Regions from separate parts of the Mitsuokella jalaludinii genome, predicted to be linked through region 1. Evidence: predicted binding sites of a transcription regulator. Region 1 holds the regulator's gene; the other holds the start of a gene.

Evidence for each region. The regulator HrcA, encoded in region 1, represses chaperone genes, less so after heat shock. The targets are predictions, from matches to a motif close to TGTTAGCACTCNNNNNNNNNGAGTGCTAACA.
Region 2: groES (co-chaperone GroES) is a predicted target of HrcA. The motif match lies at 2,315-2,345, and genes of this name have one in related genera.

The regions. Positions count from the first base shown of each region.
Region 1 covers NZ_CAKMXA010000001.1:1,181,595-1,190,880, forward strand. The annotation lists gene QDI87_RS05605 (LysR family transcriptional regulator) at 1-500, opposite strand, end outside; gene QDI87_RS05610 (5-methyltetrahydropteroyltriglutamate--homocysteine S-methyltransferase) at 718-1,842, shown strand; gene dnaJ (molecular chaperone DnaJ) at 1,893-3,065, opposite strand; gene dnaK (molecular chaperone DnaK) at 3,155-5,017, opposite strand; gene grpE (nucleotide exchange factor GrpE) at 5,079-5,705, opposite strand; gene hrcA (heat-inducible transcriptional repressor HrcA) at 5,746-6,780, opposite strand; gene QDI87_RS05635 (glutaredoxin family protein) at 7,002-7,283, opposite strand; gene QDI87_RS05640 (DUF488 domain-containing protein) at 7,314-7,694, opposite strand; gene hemW (radical SAM family heme chaperone HemW) at 7,769-8,932, opposite strand; gene lepA (translation elongation factor 4) at 8,944-9,286, opposite strand, start outside.
Region 2 covers NZ_CAKMXA010000001.1:2,212,737-2,222,022, forward strand. The annotation lists gene cysD (sulfate adenylyltransferase subunit CysD) at 1-566, shown strand, start outside; gene QDI87_RS10365 (sulfate adenylyltransferase subunit 1) at 568-2,202, shown strand; gene groES (co-chaperone GroES) at 2,386-2,667, shown strand; gene groL (chaperonin GroEL) at 2,711-4,336, shown strand; gene glmS (glutamine--fructose-6-phosphate transaminase (isomerizing)) at 4,742-6,571, shown strand; gene QDI87_RS10385 (HAD family hydrolase) at 6,696-7,349, shown strand; gene QDI87_RS10390 (hypothetical protein) at 7,464-7,907, shown strand; rRNA gene QDI87_RS10395 (16S ribosomal RNA) at 8,382-9,286, shown strand, end outside.

The sequences.
Region 1 (9,286 bases):
GGCGTGAAGCGCAGGCCGTGGTCGAGTATGGCCCGGCGGACGATTGTCTCATTGGCCGGATTGAGGTAGAGCACGCCGACCTCACTGCGCAGCGCGCCGACATCCTCGAGTATCTTGTAGGTCTCCGTCTCGCGCATGTGGAATTCGTATTCTCTCCCTCTGTACTCGCGCAAAAGGTCGACGAACGCTTCGACGGCGAACGAGTAATGCTGTGACGAGACGCAGAAGAGCTGCTTCTTCTTGCGCTTCTTGCCGTAGCGCTCGCGGATCATCGCCTCCTGCTCGAGCATCTGGCGCGCGTAGGCAAGGAATTCCTCGCCCTTGACCGTCAGCGTGATGCCTTTGTTTGTGCGCCGGAAAATCGTGATACCGAGTTCCTCCTCCAGGGCGTGTATGGCCGCTGTCAGGCTCGGCTGCGTGATGAAGAGGCGCTGTGCCGCTTCCGTGATGGAGCCAGACGAAGCCGCCTCGACGACGTAGCGCAGTTGATTGAGTGTCATGCCCATCCCCCTTTTCTCTTACCATCATACCACGCATGCCACGGCAGGCGCAATCTTGCCATAGAGTGAATCTATGGCAAAGCGCCCGTTTTAAGTATTTTCCATCGCGCGCCTTTTGCGGTAAAGTAGAGCCATCAACCGATTCGGTCCACAAGAACAGAAGAGAACAAACAAGTTATCCGAGAGTCATCTCGTCAATCTATCAGGAGGCAATCATATGAGCAAGCATCTTTCCACACCATTCCGCTTCGATTACGTCGGCAGTTTCCTGCGCCCCGCAGCGCTCAAAGAAGCGCGCCAGGAGTTCTCTGAGCACGCCATCTCGAGAGAGGCGCTCAAAGACGTCGAAGACACGTGCATCCGCGAGCTCGTCGCCAAGCAGAAGGCGGCCGGCTACCACGTCATCACGGACGGCGAGTTCCGCCGCGCGACCTGGCACCTCGACTTCATGTGGGGCTTCCAGGGTATCGCTCATCAGAAGACCGACAAGGGCGTCTGCTTCCACGGCGAGCCGGCTCTCATCGATGACACTTGGCTGACGGGCCCGCTCTCTGCCGAGAACCATCCGTTTGTCGAGCATTTCCGTTTCGTACAGGCGCTCACAGACGAGAACACAGTCGCCAAGCAGACCATCCCGGCACCGGCTCAGTTCTTCCAGCAGATGATCCTGCCCGACAACATCGAGCGCACGCGCAAGGTCTACGCGACAGATGAAGCGCTCATCGAGGCGATTGCTGCAGGCTACCGCACCGTCATCCGCGACCTCTATGCGGCCGGCTGCCGCAACCTGCAGTTCGACGACTGCACCTGGGGCGTACTCGCCGCCGGTGGCAAGAAGGGCGGCAAATTCGCCTACGTCGAAGGTTCTGACCTCAAGAAGCTCGCCGAGCAGTTCGTGACGGTCAACAACCTGGCTATCGAAGGAAGCCCCGACGACCTCGTCATCAACACGCATGTCTGCCGCGGCAACTACCACTCCGTCTACTTCGCCAGCGGCGCCTACGACCCGGTTGCCGACCCGCTCTTCACGCGCGAGAACGTCAATGCCTACTACCTCGAGTTCGACGACGAGCGCTCCGGCGGATTCGAATGCCTCAAGGAAGTCACCCCTGGCAAGAAAGTAGTGCTCGGCCTCATCACAACGAAGCGCCCGGAGCTCGAAGACAAGGCTGCCATCATCGCGCGCATCCACGAGGCGGCCAAGTACGTGCCGCTCGAGGATCTCTGCCTGAGCCCGCAGTGTGGCTTTGCCTCCTGCGAGATTGGCAACAAGCTCACCGAGGAAGAGCAGTGGGCCAAGCTCGCCCTTGTCAAAGAGATTGCCGAAGAAGTCTGGGCATGACCGAGAAATAAAAAATACGGCTTTGCGATGTATTTCGCAAAGCCGTATTTTTATTTCTTGAAGAAGCGCTTGAGGTCGTCGAGGAAGCTCTTCTGCTCCGGATTGACCTTGTCGCCGCTGATCTCGCCGAACTCGCGCAGGAGCTCTTTCTGGCGCCCCGAGAGGTTCTGCGGCGTCAGTACCTTGATGTGGACGAGCTCGTCGCCGCGGCCCGAACCGCGCAGGAACGGGATGCCGCGTCCCTTGATGCGCAGGACCTTGCCCGACTGGATGCCAGCCGGGATCTTGAGGTCGACGGGACCGTCGAGCGTCGGCACCTGTACCGAGCCACCGAGAGCGGCCTGCACGAAGGTGATCGGCACTTCGACGATGACGTCATTGCCCTGGCGCGTGTAGAGCTTGTGCGGCTTGACAAAGATGTAGACGTAGAGGTCGCCGTAGCCGCCGCCATTGCGGCCCGCTTCGCCGGCACCCGACAGGCGGACGCGCGACCCCTGGTCGACGCCCTTCGGGATATTGACCGTGACCTTCGACGTCTCGCGCTTGCGGCCCGTGCCATGGCAGTCCTTGCACGGCGTCTTGACAATCTTGCCCGTGCCGTGGCAGTGCTGGCACGTCTGCGTGCTCATCATGCGGCCGAAGGCCGTGTTGCGCACGACCTGCTGCTGGCCCGTGCCGTGGCAGTGCGGGCACGTCTCCGGGCTCGTCCCCGCCGCGGCACCAGAGCCGTGGCACGTCGGGCACTCGACCGTGCGCGGCACCTCGAGCTCCACCTTCTTGCCGAAAGCAGCGTCTTCGAAGCTGATGGAGAGATCGTAGCGCAGGTCATTGCCGCGCTCCGGACCCGGCTGACGCGCATGGCGGGCACCGGCACCGCCGAAGAACATGTCGAAGATATCGTTGAAGCCGCCTTCGCCACCGCCGCCGAAGCCGCCGAAATCACTAAAGCCGCCGAAGCCGCCGGCTCCAGCGCCACTGAAGCCGCCCGTGCCGTCAAAGGCGCCGGCGCCAAACTGGTCGTACTGCGCGCGTTTCTTCGGGTCCTTCAGGACATCGTAGGCTTCATTGATCTCCTTGAACTTCTCCTCTGCCTCTTTCGGGTTGTCCGGATTGAGGTCTGGATGATACTTGCGGGCCAGCTTCTTATAGGCACGCTTGATCTCCTTTTCATCCGCGCTCTTGTCAACGCCCAGCACTTCATAATAATCGCGTTTTTCGCTCACGTTGCACCATCCTTACAGAAAAATTGGGAGTCCAGAGGGAACCGCGTCAAGCGTCCCCCATAACTCCCAACCTTCAAACAATCATCTGCTTATTTCTTGTCGTCTTTGACTTCCGTGTAGTCCGCATCGACGACATCATCGTCATCTTTCTTCTGCTGCTGAGCGCCCTGGGCATTCTCAGCACCAGCCTGAGCACCCTGCTGTGCACCAGAAGCCTGTGCCTGCTGGTAAGCAGCAGCGCTGAGCTCATAGAGCGGCTTCTGCAGCTCTTCGGTTGCCTTCTTGATGGCTTCCGTATCGTTGCTCTTGATGGCCTCTTTGACCTTCTCGCAAGCAGCCTTGACTTCCGATACCTTGCCGGCATCTGCCTTGTCGCCGAGCTCCTTGATCGTCTTCTCTGCCTGATAGACGAGGTTGTCGGCGTTGTTCTTGGCGTCGATGGCTTCCTTCTGCTTCTTGTCCTCAGCCTCATGAGCTTTGGCTTCGTTGACCATGCGGTCGATGTCTTCCTTGCTCATGCCGCTGTCCGACTGGATCGTGATCTTCTGCTCTTTGCCCGTGCCGAGGTCCTTAGCGGAGACGTGCACGATGCCGTTCGCATCGATATCGAAAGAAACCTCGATCTTAGGTACTCCACGCGGAGCTGGCGGAATATCCGTGAGCTCGAAGCGGCCGAGCGTCTTGTTGCCGGCAGCCATCTCGCGCTCGCCCTGCAGGACGTGGATATCGACAGACGGCTGGTTATCGGCAGCCGTCGAGAAAATCTGGCTCTTGTGGGTCGGAATCGTCGTGTTGCGCTCGATGATCTTCGTGCAAACACCGCCGAGCGTCTCGATACCGAGGGAAAGCGGCGTGACATCGAGGAGCAGGACGTCCTTGACTTCACCGACGAGGACACCGCCCTGGATGGCAGCACCGACGGATACGCACTCATCCGGGTTGACGCCCTTCGACGGCTCTTTGTGCAGGATATTGCGGATGGCATCCTGGACAGCCGGGATACGGGAAGAACCACCGACGAGGATGATCTTGTCGATATCGTCAGCCGTGAGGTCTGCATCAGCCATGGCCTTGCGCGTCGGGCCCATCGTGCGCTCAACGAGGTCACTCGTGAGCTCATTGAACTTTGCGCGCGTCAGCGTGAGGTCGAGGTGCTTCGGGCCCGAAGCATCGGCCGTGATGAACGGCAGGTTGATGTTCGTCTGCGTCATGCTCGAGAGCTCGATCTTTGCCTTCTCGGCAGCTTCCTTGAGGCGCTGAGCAGCCATCTTGTCCTGCGAGAGGTCGATGCCGTTCTCCTGTTTGAACTCGCCGACCATCCAGTCGATGATCTTCTGGTCGAAGTCATCGCCGCCGAGGTGCGTATCGCCGTTCGTAGCCTGTACTTCAAACGTGCCTTCCGAGAGCTCGAGGATCGAGACATCGAACGTACCGCCGCCGAGGTCGAAGACGAGAATCGTCTCATCCTTGTCCTTGTCGAGGCCATAGGCAAGTGCTGCAGCCGTCGGCTCGTTGACGATGCGCAGGACATCGAGGCCTGCAATCTTGCCGGCGTCCTTCGTCGCCTGGCGCTGGCTGTCGTTGAAGTAAGCCGGGACCGTGATGACGGCCTGCGTGACCGTCTCACCGAGGTATGCCTCTGCATCGCCCTTGAGCTTCTGCAGGATCATGGCCGAGATCTCCTGCGGCGTGTAATCCTTGCCGTCGATCGTGACCTTGTAGTTCGGGTCGCCCATATGGCGCTTGATGGACGAGATCGTGCGGTCCGGGTTCGACACAGCCTGGCGCTTTGCCAGCTGGCCGACGAGGCGCTGGCCATCTTTCGTGAAACCGACAACAGACGGCGTGATGCGGCTGCCTTCCGGATTCGTGATGACGGTCGGCTCGCCGCCTTCCATGACGGATACGACAGAGTTCGTCGTACCTAAGTCGATACCAATTACTTTAGACATGGTAACATCCTCCTAAACTTTATGTAAAACTTGAATCATCTGGTTTATGCGATCAGGACGCTCAGTTGGAGACGACCTGGACCATGCTCGGTCGGATGACGCGGCCCTTGACCATGTAGCCCTTCTGGAGCTCCTGGGCAACCGTGTCGTCCTCTTTCTCGGGGTCTTCGACCCGCATGACGGCCTGATGGAAGTTCGGGTCGAACTTCTGGCCGACGGCCTCGATGTGCTCAAGGCCGTTCTTCTTGAGGATTTCCTGGAACTGCGTGAAGATCATCTCGACGCCCTTCTGGAAGGCCTCCACATCCTTTGTCTCGGCCGCCATCGCGCGCTCGAAGTTGTCGAGCAGCGGCAGCATGTCCTTGCAGAAATTCTGCGTGACGACAGCGGAAATCTCTTCGCGTTCCTTCGCCGAGCGGCGGCGGAAGTTGTCGAAATCGGCCTGGAGGCGCAGCAGGCGGTCTTTCTTCTCCTGAAGGTCTTTGTTCAGGCCGTCGACCTGGCCCTTGAGGGCCTCAATCTCTTCCTGCATCGCCGCATCTGCTGCAGCAGCCTCTTCCGGAGCTTCTTCCTCGGAGCCCTCTGCAGCATCTTCCTGCGCGGCTTCCGCCTCGTCGATCTCCTGCTGCATCTCCTCCAGCTTCTGCTCATCCTTCTTCTTCATTTCATCTTTGATAAATGATGGCAAAACTATCACCTCTTCACTCTATTCCGGGAAACCTGCGGCCCTACCAGTGGAACCGCTTGATGACTTCTGTCAGATTGGAATTCATGTATTCGAGCAGGCTCATGGCCTTCGCGTATTCCATGCGCGTCGGTCCGAGCACTGCGATCGTGCCCAAGAGCTCACCATCGAGATGGTACGTCGCGGTGATGATGCTGCTGTCCTTGAAGTGGCTGTCCTCGTTCTCCTGGCCGATCGTGACCTCGAGACCGTCGCCCATATGGGCGTGCAGCACATCCTTCATGAGCTCTTCCTTCTCGAGCACGAGGAGGGTCTCCTTGACCTTCTCCACATCGTGGAACTCCGGCTGCTCGAGCATCTGCGTCGTGCCGCCGAGGTAGAGGCGCTCCCGCTTGCCCGAATCGAGCGCCCTGTTGATGACCTCGAGGGCTGATTCGTAGAGCGGCTCATCCTGGATCTCATCGCGGATCTTCGCGAGCGCTGGATGGTCGATGGTCGAGAGCGTGTGGCCGGCGAGATTCTTGTTGATGACACCGGCCATGCGCTGGAAGTCCTCGAAGCTCGAGCCATTCGGCATCTCGAGAATCTTGTTCTCGATGAAGCCCGCATCCGTCATGAGCACGGTGATAACGCGCCTGTCGTCGAGCGGCAGGAACTGCAGGCAACGGAAAGCCGCCTGCGTCATCTGCGGCGCGAGGACAAGAGAGACATTCTTCGTCACCTGCGAGATGATGCGCGCTGTCTCCTGGAACACCTCGTCGATGCGCTTGACGCGCGCCCTGTACCAGCGATTGATGAGCTCTTTCTCCTCGTCACTCACGGGCTTCGGGGGGATCAGGCCGTCTACATAGAAGCGATATCCCTTCGACGATGGGATGCGTCCAGAGGAGGTATGCAGCTGCTCGAGGTAACCTAGCATCTCGAGATCTGCCATCTCATTGCGGATGGTCGCCGGACTCACGCCGAGGTCGTACTTCCTCGCCAGTGTTCGCGAGCCGACCGGCTCGGCTGACTCGATGTAATCATCGACGATTGCCTGCAGCACGCGTTTCTTGCGCGCGTCGAGTTCATCCTTCATCTGCATGCCCCCTTCCTTCTGTTTTCATCCTCTGTTAGCACTCTATCTATCCGAGTGCTAACTTTGAATCTATAAAGAATATACACCGAAAAAAACAAAAAGTCAACACCTAAAAGTCAAAAAGTCAAAATTATTTTCGACTTTTTTCTCGCGCACGAAAAAAAGACTGCCGCACGCGCGGCAGTCTCATCTTCCATCATCTTTCAGTGGATATCCGTCAGTCACTTGGCCTGTTCAAAGGCATCTACGACGGCAGCCTTGATCGTATCATAGTCCTGGCCCGGCTGTGCCTCGTACACCTTGTGCCCCTCAATGAAGAGGCTCGGCACGTAGTAGTAGTCCTTGGCATACGCCTTGGCGAGCTCCGGCTGCTCGTTCTCGTCGATGATCTCGATCTCGACACCTGCATAGGCCGGCTGCTCAGCGCGCAGCTCCTCCACGGCCTGCGCGGCCTTGGCGCAGTACGGGCAGCCCTGCATCTTGATCATAGTGATTTTCTTCATGGGAATCGTCCTTTCTATCGCTATCCTTGCTCACGCACCGCCTTCGGCGCCGCTCTTCTGGCGCAGCCAGGCTGCGAGCACCTGCGCGTGGTTCTCCTGCTGGTTCTTCGCGGCATAGAGCAGCGTCACATCCTGCGTCTCGAGCCACTTGCGGCAGCGCTCGGCAAAGGCCGCAGCGCCTTCGCTCGCCTCCAGTTCTTCGGCATAGCCCTCGCGGAATCCTGCAAAGGGCATCTCGCCGCGATGGTAGAGTTTGCGCAGCTCCGGAGACGGCGTGATCTCCTTCGGCCAGGCATCGTAGGGCAAGTCGGCCTTGCGGATGCCGCGCGGCCAGAGGCGGTCGACGAGCACGCGCACGCCATCATCGGGCGATGGCACTTCGTAGACGCGCTTGAGACGGATTTCATGCATGAGCATTCGCTTCCTTTCATTACCTCTACCTTACCATCTGGCAGAGAAAGATTCCGTGACTCGAATCACAGAAGTCAGAGCAGGAATTCCTCAAAGGCCACGTTGCCGTACTTCATGCCCAGCTCTGTCAGCCGGACGCCTGCTGTATCCTCTGCGAGCAGCCCCTGGCGCTTGAGCTTGGCAATGGCATCTGCATAGATGGCGTCGAGCGGCACGCCGAATCTCTGCTCGAAGTGCCTGCGGTCGATGCCCCTTGCTGTGCGCAGAGCGAGGAAAGCGAATTCTTCCATGGCAATCTCGCGCGTCATCGCCTCTTCCTGCCGCCGCACGCCGCTCCCGCTGCGGATGCCCTCGATATAAGCGGGAATCTCTCGCACATTCTCGTAGCGCTGCCCCTCGAGATAGGAATGCGCCGCCGCGCCGATGCCAAGATACGGCACATCTTGCCAATACGAAAGGTTGTGGCGGCTCTCAAAGCCAGGCTTGGCAAAATTTGAGATCTCATAGCGCGCATAGCCGTGCTGCGGCAGGAACGATGTCATCGCATCGTACATCGCTTCGACCGTGTCGTCATCTGGAAGAGACAGTTTCCCCATCTCCTGCATCCGGGCAAAGGCCGTGCCCTCCTCAAGCTGCAGTCCGTAGATCGAGATGTGCTCCGGCTGCAGGGAAACCATCGTCTCGAGGTCATGCACGAGCATCGCCTGCGTTTCGCCCGGCAGTCCGTAGATGAGATCCATGCTGACATTGCGGAAACCCGCTGCGCGCGCGAGTTCCATGGCCTCTCTCGCCTGCGCGCCCGTGTGGATGCGGCCGATGCGTTTCAGGAGTGCATCGTCAAAAGTCTGCACGCCAAAGGACAGGCGGTTGACGCCGCCCGCGCGCAGGAGAGCGAGCTTCGCTTCATCGATGGTCCCCGGATTGCACTCCACCGTGAATTCCGGCCTCTCCGCCTCGTTAATGCCTTTCCAGGCAAATGTTTCAGAAATGGCCTGCAAGATCTGCTCAAGCAGAGCCACATCGAGCACGCTCGGCGTGCCGCCGCCCATGTAGATGGTCTGCGGCCTGCCCCACTTCTCCCGATAAAGGACGCCCTGCTCCGCGAGCTCGCGGCACAGGGCGTCCGTGTAATCTGCCTCATAGCGCTCCCGCCCGGCAAAGGACGGGAAGTCGCAGTAAAAGCACTTCTGGCGGCAGAACGGGATGTGGATGTAGAGGCCCCATCGCTGTTTCCTCATCGTGTTCTCCATCAGTCGATCTTCAAGATGGCCATGAAGGCTTCCTGTGGCACTTCGACGCTGCCGACAGCCTTCATGCGCTTCTTGCCTTCCTTCTGCTTCTCGAGCAGCTTGCGCTTGCGCGAGATATCGCCGCCGTAGCACTTCGCGAGCACATCCTTGCGGCGGGCGCGCACGTTCTCGCGCGCGATGACCTTCGAGCCGATGGCCGCCTGGATCGGAATCTCGAACATCTGCTGCGGGATGATCTCCTTGAGCTTGGCGGCGAGCTGGCGGCCGCGAGATGCCGCCCGATCTTTGTGGACAATGGTCGAGAGCGCATCGACAGGATCGCCGTTCAAGAGGATGTCGACC
Region 2 (9,286 bases), 1.0 Mb from region 1:
CCCTGAAGCAGGCTTTGACGAAATACGGCTTTACCGCAGCGTTCGGCGGCGGCCGCCGCGATGAGGAGAAATCGCGTGCCAAGGAACGCATCTTCTCGTTCCGCAATGCGGCCCAGGCCTGGGATCCGAAGAATCAGCGCCCGGAGATGTGGAAGCTCTACAATTCCCAGATCAACAAGGGCGAGAGCATCCGCGTCTTCCCGTTGTCCAACTGGACGGAGAAAGATATCTGGCAGTACATCCGCCGCGAGAACCTCGAGATTGTTTCCCTGTATTTTGCCAAGGAGCGCCCGGTCATCGAGCGCGACGGCAATCTCATCATGATTGACGATGACCGCATCGTCAAGAAGCTCAATCTAAGGCCAGAGGATATCGAGCACAAGAAGGTCCGCTTCCGCACGCTCGGCTGCTATCCGCTGACAGGGGCTGTTGAGTCAGAGGCTGATACGTTGGATGCAATCGTGGAGGAGACACTCGGCGCTGTCGAATCGGAGCGCACGAGCCGTGTCATCGATCACGAGGGAGCCGGCAGCATGGAACGCCGGAAACGGGAGGGTTATTTCTGATATGAACGATTTACTCAAATTCATCACCTGCGGAAGCGTCGACGACGGCAAATCCACGCTCATCGGCCATCTCTTATACGATGCGAAACTCATCTATGCCGATCAGGAAGAAGCGCTGCTGCTCGACTCGAAAGTCGGCAGCCGCGGTGGCGCCATCGACTATTCGCTGCTCCTGGACGGGCTTCTCGCAGAGCGTGAGCAGGGCATCACGATCGATGTCGCCTACCGCTACTTCACGACGGACAACCGCAGCTTCATCTGTGCGGACACGCCGGGCCACGAGGAGTACACGCGCAACATGGCCTGCGGTGCATCATTTGCAGACCTTGCCGTCATCCTCGTCGACGCGACGCAGGGCGTCCTGACGCAGACGCGCCGCCATGCCCGCATCTGCGCCCTCATGGGTATCCGGTACTTTGTCTTTGCCATCAACAAGATGGACCTCGTCGACTACTCGGAGGCGCGCTTCAAGGAGATCCAGGCGCAGATCGAGGCCCTGCAGCAAGAGCTTCATCTTCACGATGTCAAGCTCATTCCTGTATCGGCGACAGAGGGCGACAACGTCACGAAGAAGTCGTCCGCCATGGCTTGGTATGACGGCCCGACGCTGCTCGATTATCTGGAGCAGGTTGACGTCAGTGCCGTTCACGAAGAGGGCTTCTACATGCCCGTTCAGCGCGTCTGCCGCCCGAATCACGAATTCCGCGGCTTCCAGGGCCAGATCGAGAGCGGCAGCATCGCCGTCGGCGATACCATCACCTCACAGCCGAGCGGCGAGCAGGCCGAAGTCAAAAAGATCCTCGTGGCTGATCGCGAGGCGACGTCGGCCTACAAGGGACAACCGGTCACGATCCAGCTCAACCGCGAGGTCGACGTTTCGCGCGGCTGCGTGCTCGAGAAGGGCAGCCATGTCCGCCAGGCCGCAAACTTCAAGGCTGAGATCCTCTGGATGGATGATGTGCCGCTTTCCATCGGCAAGAACTTCATGGTCTTCCTCGGCACCAAGAAGATTCCCGGCATCCTGACGAAGATCGACTACCGCATCGACATCAACACGGGCGAGCACGTCGAGACGACGGGCCTCAAGAAGAATGAGATCGCGCTCTGCGAGATCGCTGTGACGGAATCAATCGTGCTCGACACGTTCGACCATCATCGCACGCAGGGCGAGCTCATCCTCATCGACCGCATCAGCAATATGACAGCGGCCTGCGGCGTTGTGCGCGAGATTCCCGACGGCTCCGAACAGCGCCACTTTGCGGCGAACCAGCAGATGCGCAGCGCACTCAACTGGCAGGCACCGCTGGCCGTGGCCTTCGAGCCAGCCAAGGACGGCATCTCGCTCGCGACTGTCGAGGAGGCCGAGTACTACCTCGTGCGCAACGGCCGCCACACGTACCTCTACCATCCGAGTGCGGAGGAAGACCCTGCGCCGGTGCTTTGCCACCTGCTGCAGGCGGGCCTCGTCGTCCTGCTTGTGCTCGACAAAGACCAGCCCTTGCCGGAAGGCGTCCGGAACTTCAGCGAGCTCTCCGGCAAAGCCGCTGCAGAGAGCACATCCCAGCAGATTGCGGAGACCATCCTGCACCACTCCATGCTCGACTCCATGATGGCACCGAATAACTGGATTATCTGATCGACATTGGCAGATCCGAAACAAAGGCCAGATTGAACTGGCCTTTGTTTTTTTGACTTTTTACGGATTTGATATTGACATTTTGACTTAGAGGGGGTAATATAAAGACTGTAGTTAGCACTCAGGTCTAGTGAGTGCTAACACCATCAACATGTAAATTCATTTTATAGGAGGAAGATACCTATGATTAAGCCATTGGGCGAAAGAGTTGTCATCGAAGTTGCAGAGAGCGATGTAAAGACGGCCAGCGGCATTGTACTGCCGGATACGGCAAAAGAGAAGCCGCAGAAGGGCACAGTCGTTGCAGTTGGCGCTGGCAAGCTGCTCGATAATGGCGAGCGCGCTGCTATGGAAGTCAAGGTCGGCGATGGCGTCATCTTCTCCAAATACTCGGGTTCAGAGGTCAAGGTAGAGGGCAAGGATTACCTGATCGTCCGTGAGAGCGATATCCTCGCTGTCATCTGATCATCCCGTGATTTCAATCAGACTTTTCTCGGAGGTAATATAAATGGCAAAACAGATTCTGTTTGACGAAGAAGCTCGCCGCGCACTTGGCCGCGGTGTTGATGCACTGGCAAATGCCGTAAAGGTAACGCTTGGACCAAAGGGCCGCAATGTCGTCCTCGACAAGAAATTCGGCGCTCCGACGATCACGAACGATGGTGTCACGATTGCACGTGACATCGAGCTTGAAGATCCGTTCGAGAACATGGGCGCACAGCTCGTCAAGGAAGTTGCGACGAAGACGAACGACATCGCTGGCGATGGCACGACGACGGCAACGCTCCTAGCACAGGCCATGATCCATGAGGGCATGAAGAATGTCGCTGCTGGCGCCAACCCGATGATCATCAAGAAGGGCATTGACGAAGCGGTCAAGACGCTCGTCGAGGAGATCAAGACGAAGGCCAAGAAGGTTGAAGGCCAGGCTGACATCGCGCAGGTCGCTACGATTTCTTCCGCGAACGAAGAGACGGGCAACCTGATTGCTGAGGCCATGGAAAAGGTCGGCAAGGACGGTGTCATCACGGTCGAGGAATCCAAGACGATGCGCACGAACCTCTCCGTCAAGGAAGGCATGCAGTTCGACCGCGGCTACATCTCCCCGTACCTCGTCACGGATACGGACAAGATGGAGGCAGCTCTCGATGATCCGTACATCCTCATCACGGACCGCAAGATCTCGGCTATCAACGATATCCTGCCGATCCTCGAGCAGGTTGTCAAGGCCGGCAAGCAGCTCGCCATCATCGCTGAGGATGTCGACGGCGAAGCACTGACGACGATCGTCGTCAACAAGCTGCGCGGCACGTTCAAGGCTCTGGCCGTCAAGGCTCCGGGCTTTGGTGACCGCCGCAAGGCTATGCTGCAGGATATCGCTACGCTGACGGGCGGCACGGTCATCAGCGAAGAGCTCGGCCGCAAGCTCGACAGCGTCACGCTCGCTGACCTCGGCCAGGCGCACAAGATGGTCTCCACGAAGGACGAGACGACGATCATCGGCGGCAAGGGCGACAAGGACGCCATTGCTGAGCGCGTTGCACAGATCAAGCAGCAGATTTCCCAGACGACGAGTGATTTCGACCGCGAGAAACTGCAGGAGCGCCTCGCAAAGCTTTCCGGTGGTGTCGCTGTCATCGAGATCGGCGCTGCTACGGAAGTCGAGATGAAGGACAAGAAGTACCGCATCGAGGATGCGCTGAACGCTACGCGCGCTGCTGTTGAAGAAGGCATCGTCGCAGGCGGCGGCACGACGTTCCTCGACATCCTGCCGGCACTCGATAAGCTCGAGGTCGAAGGTGACGAGAAGGTCGGTGTCAACATCGTTAAACGCGCCATCGAAGAGCCGGTTCGCCAGATTGCTCAGAACGCAGGCCTCGAAGGCTCTGTCGTCGTCGAGAACGTCAAGAAGGCTGGCACGGGCATCGGCTTCAACGCCCTCAAGAACGAGTACGTCGACATGCTCAAGGCTGGCATTGTCGATCCGGCTAAGGTCACGCGCTCCGCTCTGCAGAACGCTGCTTCGATTGCTTCCATGGTCCTGACCACGGAAACGCTCGTCGCTGACAAGCCGGAAAAAGAAGCTCCGGCACCGGCTGCTCCGGGCATGGGCGGCATGCCGGGCATGATGTAATCCCTTCGCGGTTGCATCCCCTGAACTGAATCAAGAATCTCCATCCGGATGATCCGGATGGAGATTTTTGCTTTTGGGAGGCTGCACAGGCCGCCTGACATGAGCAATTGTTGACAATAAGGCAGTTTTAAGCTAGAATAGCATCGTATCAGAATCGCCTTGCGATGTTCTGATGATCGGTTTGATTGTGCAGCAGGGACATTACGGAAAAGAAGCAATTCTTAGCGCTAGTTCCCCAAGATGGGCTTGAAAGCTCAGCGGGGAAAACGAGGAGAAGGTTGTCGAAACGTCAGCGGATGCCTTCCGGCCGTCCCAGTCGATACGGCCTGCCGAAAGATGAGGAGCGATTCTCATGACAAAGGCAGCTCGAGGGACCTGTTGCAAGACTACCAGGAGGTATGTATCATGTGTGGTATTGTAGGTTATGTCGGTGACAAGCAGGCTGCGAATTTCCTGCTCGAGGGTCTTTCGAAGCTCGAGTACCGCGGCTATGATTCGGCTGGCATTGCGGTCTATGACGGCAATCACATTCGCGTCGAGAAGAGTGTCGGCCGCCTTTCGGCGCTGCGCGACAAGATCAAGGACGATATGCCGAAGGGAACCATGGGTATCGGCCATACGCGCTGGGCTACGCACGGCCGTCCGTCGGATCGCAATGCACATCCGCATACGGACTGCACGGGTGACTTTGTCGTCGTGCACAACGGCATCATCGAAAACTATCTGGCACTCAAGGAAGAGCTCATCGAGAAGGGCCATGTCTTCAAGTCGGAGACGGATACGGAAGTCGTCGCACATCTTCTCGAAGAGGTCTACAATGGCGATTTCGTCTCGTCAGTCCGCGAAGTGCTGCGCCGCATCGAGGGCTCGTACTCGCTCGTCTTCATGAGCAAGAGAGAGCCGGACAAGCTCATCTGCACGAAGCAGGACAACCCGCTCGTTATCGGCATCGGTGAGGGCGAGAACTTCATCGCGTCGGATATCCCCGCCATCATCTCGCGCACGCGCCGCACGTACATCCTCAACGATGGCGAGCTGGCCGTCGTCACGAAGGATGCCATCAAGATCACGAACCGCCGCGGCGAGCCCGTGACGAAGAAGGTCTTCGAGGTCAACTGGAATGCAGAAGCTGCCGAGAAGGGCGGCTACGAGCACTTCATGCTCAAGGAGATCAACGAGCAGCCGAAGGCTGTCCGCGACACGATGAGCCAGCGCATCGCGAAAGACGGCAAGTCCATCGTCATGAACGAGCTCAAGTGGGATGCGGATTACCTCAATTCCTTCAACAAGATCTACATCGTTGCCTGTGGCACGGCTTATCATGCCGGCCTCGTCGGCAAGTTCTACATCGAGAAACTGGCCCGCACGATTGTCGAAGTCGACGTCGCATCGGAGTTCCGCTATCGCGAACCGATCGTCGATGAGAACACGCTGTTCATCGCCGTTTCGCAGTCGGGCGAGACGAGCGATACGCTCGCAGCCATGAAGGAGTCGAAGCGCCTCGGTGCCAAGACGCTGGCCCTGACGAATGTCGTCGGCTCTTCGATTGCCCGCGAGGCAGATCAGGTGCTTTACACCTGGGCTGGCCCGGAGATTGCCGTCGCCTCGACGAAAGCCTATACGACGCAGCTCATCCTGTTCTTCATGCTCGCCCTCTACATGGCGCAGATCAAGAAGACGCAGACGCCGGAGCGCATTGAAGAGCTCATCGCGAAGCTCAAGAACATCCCGGCTCAGGTCAGTGAGACGCTTTCGGATGTCGAGCCAATCAAGACGTTTGCCAAGCAGTACGGCTTCAACGAGGATGTGTTCTACATCGGCCGTTCGCTCGACTACGATGTAGCCCTTGAGGGTGCATTGAAACTCAAGGAAGTCTCTTACATCCATGCGGAGGCGTATGCTGCCGGCGAACTCAAGCACGGCACGCTGGCTCTGATTGTCGAGGGTGTACCTGTCATTGCACTCGCGACGCAGAAGAGCGTCTACGAGAAAACCTTGTCGAACATCAAGGAAGTCAAGGCGCGTGACGCCGTCGTCATTGGCATCGCTGCAGAAGGCGATACGGAGCTCGAGAAGTACGTCGACCATGTCATGAAGGTTCCGGAGACGGATGAGCTCCTGATCCCGCTGCTGACGGTCGTACCGTTGCAGCTGCTCGCTTACTACGCTGCCATCACGCGTGGCTGCGATGTCGACAAGCCGCGCAACCTCGCAAAATCGGTTACGGTTGAGTAAACCGTTTGCATACGGATATACAAGATTTTACATGAGAAGCCTTTCTGCCTTTTGGCAGAGGGCTTCTTGTTCTATAGCCTGATTGTCACATGCATGCCACACAGGCACGAATGGAGGAATCTTCTTGAAAGCATTTATCTACGATATGGACGGTGTCATTGCCGATACCGAACCGGTCCATCTTCGGGCGGAACAGCGCGTACTCCAGAAAATGGGTGTCGAAGGGGTCACGTTGGAATTCCTCATGCGCTATCAGGGCATGACGGACCTCATGATGTTCGAAGACATGAAAAAATTGTTTGGTTTTCATCACAGTGCAGAGCAGGCTGCGAAGGCGAAAGTCTACCTGTTCAATAAAATCATACATGAACAGCATGTCACGCCGATTGCGGGCAGCCTGGAGCTGATCCGTGCGACGAATGAATTGCGCCAGTCGCAGGGGCTCAAGACGGCCATCGCGAGCTCGTCGAGTGATGATTTCATCGCCTTTGTCGTCGACGATCTCGGCATCCGCGACCACTTCGACCTCCTCATGAGCGGCACAAATCTGCCTGAGTCGAAGCCGAACCCTGCAATCTACCTGCAGACGGCCGCCTATCTGCGTGTGGATCCACGGGACTGTGTCGTCGTCGAGGACGCCGCTAACGGTGCGCGGGCGGCCAAGGCAGCCGGCATGACCTGTATCGGCTTCAACAGCCCGCACAGTCCCAACCAGGACCTCTCCGTCTGCGACATGCTTGTCGACCGCTTAGAGGAGATTGACCTTTCTGCATTCTGAACCTTCGATTATCTGTTCGCTTTTGCAGGAATATCCACTTCGCATGTCGAACTATAAATATACGAATGGACATCATAGTATCTGCAGACAGCAGACAATGGAGGAGGAGTCGCAATGGCAGAAATGGCAACAAAAGCAAGAGCATTCCAGGATTTCCTGGACGCCAAGGAGATCAAGGCATTCGTATCGGAGACAATCGAGAATGATCCGGAGCAGACGACGGTATTTCGCTCCCATGTAGAAGTGGATGGACAGCAGCTGCCGCTGCTCGTGCTGCTGGACCGCAGTATCTTCTCCATGATCCGCGTGCAGATTTCGCCGAAGTGCAAGACGGAGGAGAATGAGCTGGCTGTGCTTAAACTGGCAAACGATCTCAACCTCAAGTACAAGCTGTTCAAGCTCTACTTCGACGGTGAGGGTTCACTGATCCTCGATATCTGCATGATCACGCCCGACGAGAAGGCCGAGGAGATCGGTGACATGGTCTACGGCATGTTCAACGTCATGATCACATTCCTCAACGAGAATTACCGCACGATGATGAAGACCATCTGGTAAGCATGAGGTAGCGGATTGGAGCTGAAAAGAAGGCTGTTTTGCAGACAGTCTTCTTTTTTTACTTTTTTTCAAAAAAGCTGTTGACAACTCGGCCACTATCCTGTAATATAGTACAAGTCGCTGAGCGATACGGCCGGAACAAAAGCCCAGAAGCCTTGAGTGGCAAGGATTTTGTACGAAGCCCAAAAGACCTTGAAAAAAGAAAGAAAAAACTTCTTGACAAGATCAGCTCGATGCGATAAGATATAAAAGTCGCTTGAAGCAAAGAGCTTTCAAATGAAAGCGAGCTTCGAAAGACAAAGTTGTTCTTTGAAAACTAAACAATGCAACATGAATCATTTGTGATTCAAGCCAGATGTTTTTAAAACATCGATTGATTATGAATATAAGCAATCGGCAATTTCTTTACTGAGCTTTGATTTATCAAGGTTCAGGCCAAAAAGATTATTTGAGCCAATCAAGGCTTTCCTAAATTTTATGGAGAGTTTGATCCTGGCTCAGGACGAACGCTGGCGGCGTGCTTAACACATGCAAGTCGTACGAGGCAGATTTTCATCACTGAACTTTAAAGAGCGGACTGATGAGAGGCGTCGTGAATGCGAAGCATTCACCACACTTTTATAAAGTGCTTAACTTTAAGGCTGAGTGATGAAAAGATGCCGAGTGGCAAACGGGTGAGTAACGCGTAGACAACCTGCCGTAAAGATGGGGACAACAGTTCGAAAGGACTGCTAATACCGAATGTTGTAGAGTTTCCGCATGGGAATCCTACTAAAGGTGGCCTCTACTTGTAAGCTATCGCTTTACGATGGGTCTGCGTCTGATTAGCTAGTTGGTGGGGTAACGGCTTACCAAGGCGACGATCAGTAGCCGGTCTGAGAGGATGAACGGCCACATTGGAACTGAGACACGGTCCAGACTCCTACGGGAGGCAGCAGTGGGGAATCTTCCGCAATGGGCGCAAGCCTGACGGAGCAACGCCGCGTGAGTGAAGAAGGGTTTCGACTCGTAAAGCTCTGTTGTCGGGGACGAATGTCAGGACTCAGAATATGGGTTCTGAATGACGGTACCTGACGAGAAAGCCACGGCTAACTACGTGCCAGCAGCCGCGGTAATACGTAGGTGGCGAGCGTTGTCCGGAATTATTGGGCGTAAAGGGAGCGCAGGCGGGAAGGTAAGTCTATCTTAAAAGTGCGGGGCTCAACCCCGTGAGGGGATGGAAACTATCTTTCTTGAGTGCAGGAGAGGAAAGCGGAATTCCTAGTGTAGCGGTGAAATGCGTAGATATTAGGAGGAACACCAGTGGCGAAGGCGGCTTTCTGGACTGTAACTGACGCTGAGGCTCGAAAGCGTGGGGAGCGAACAGGATTAGATACCCT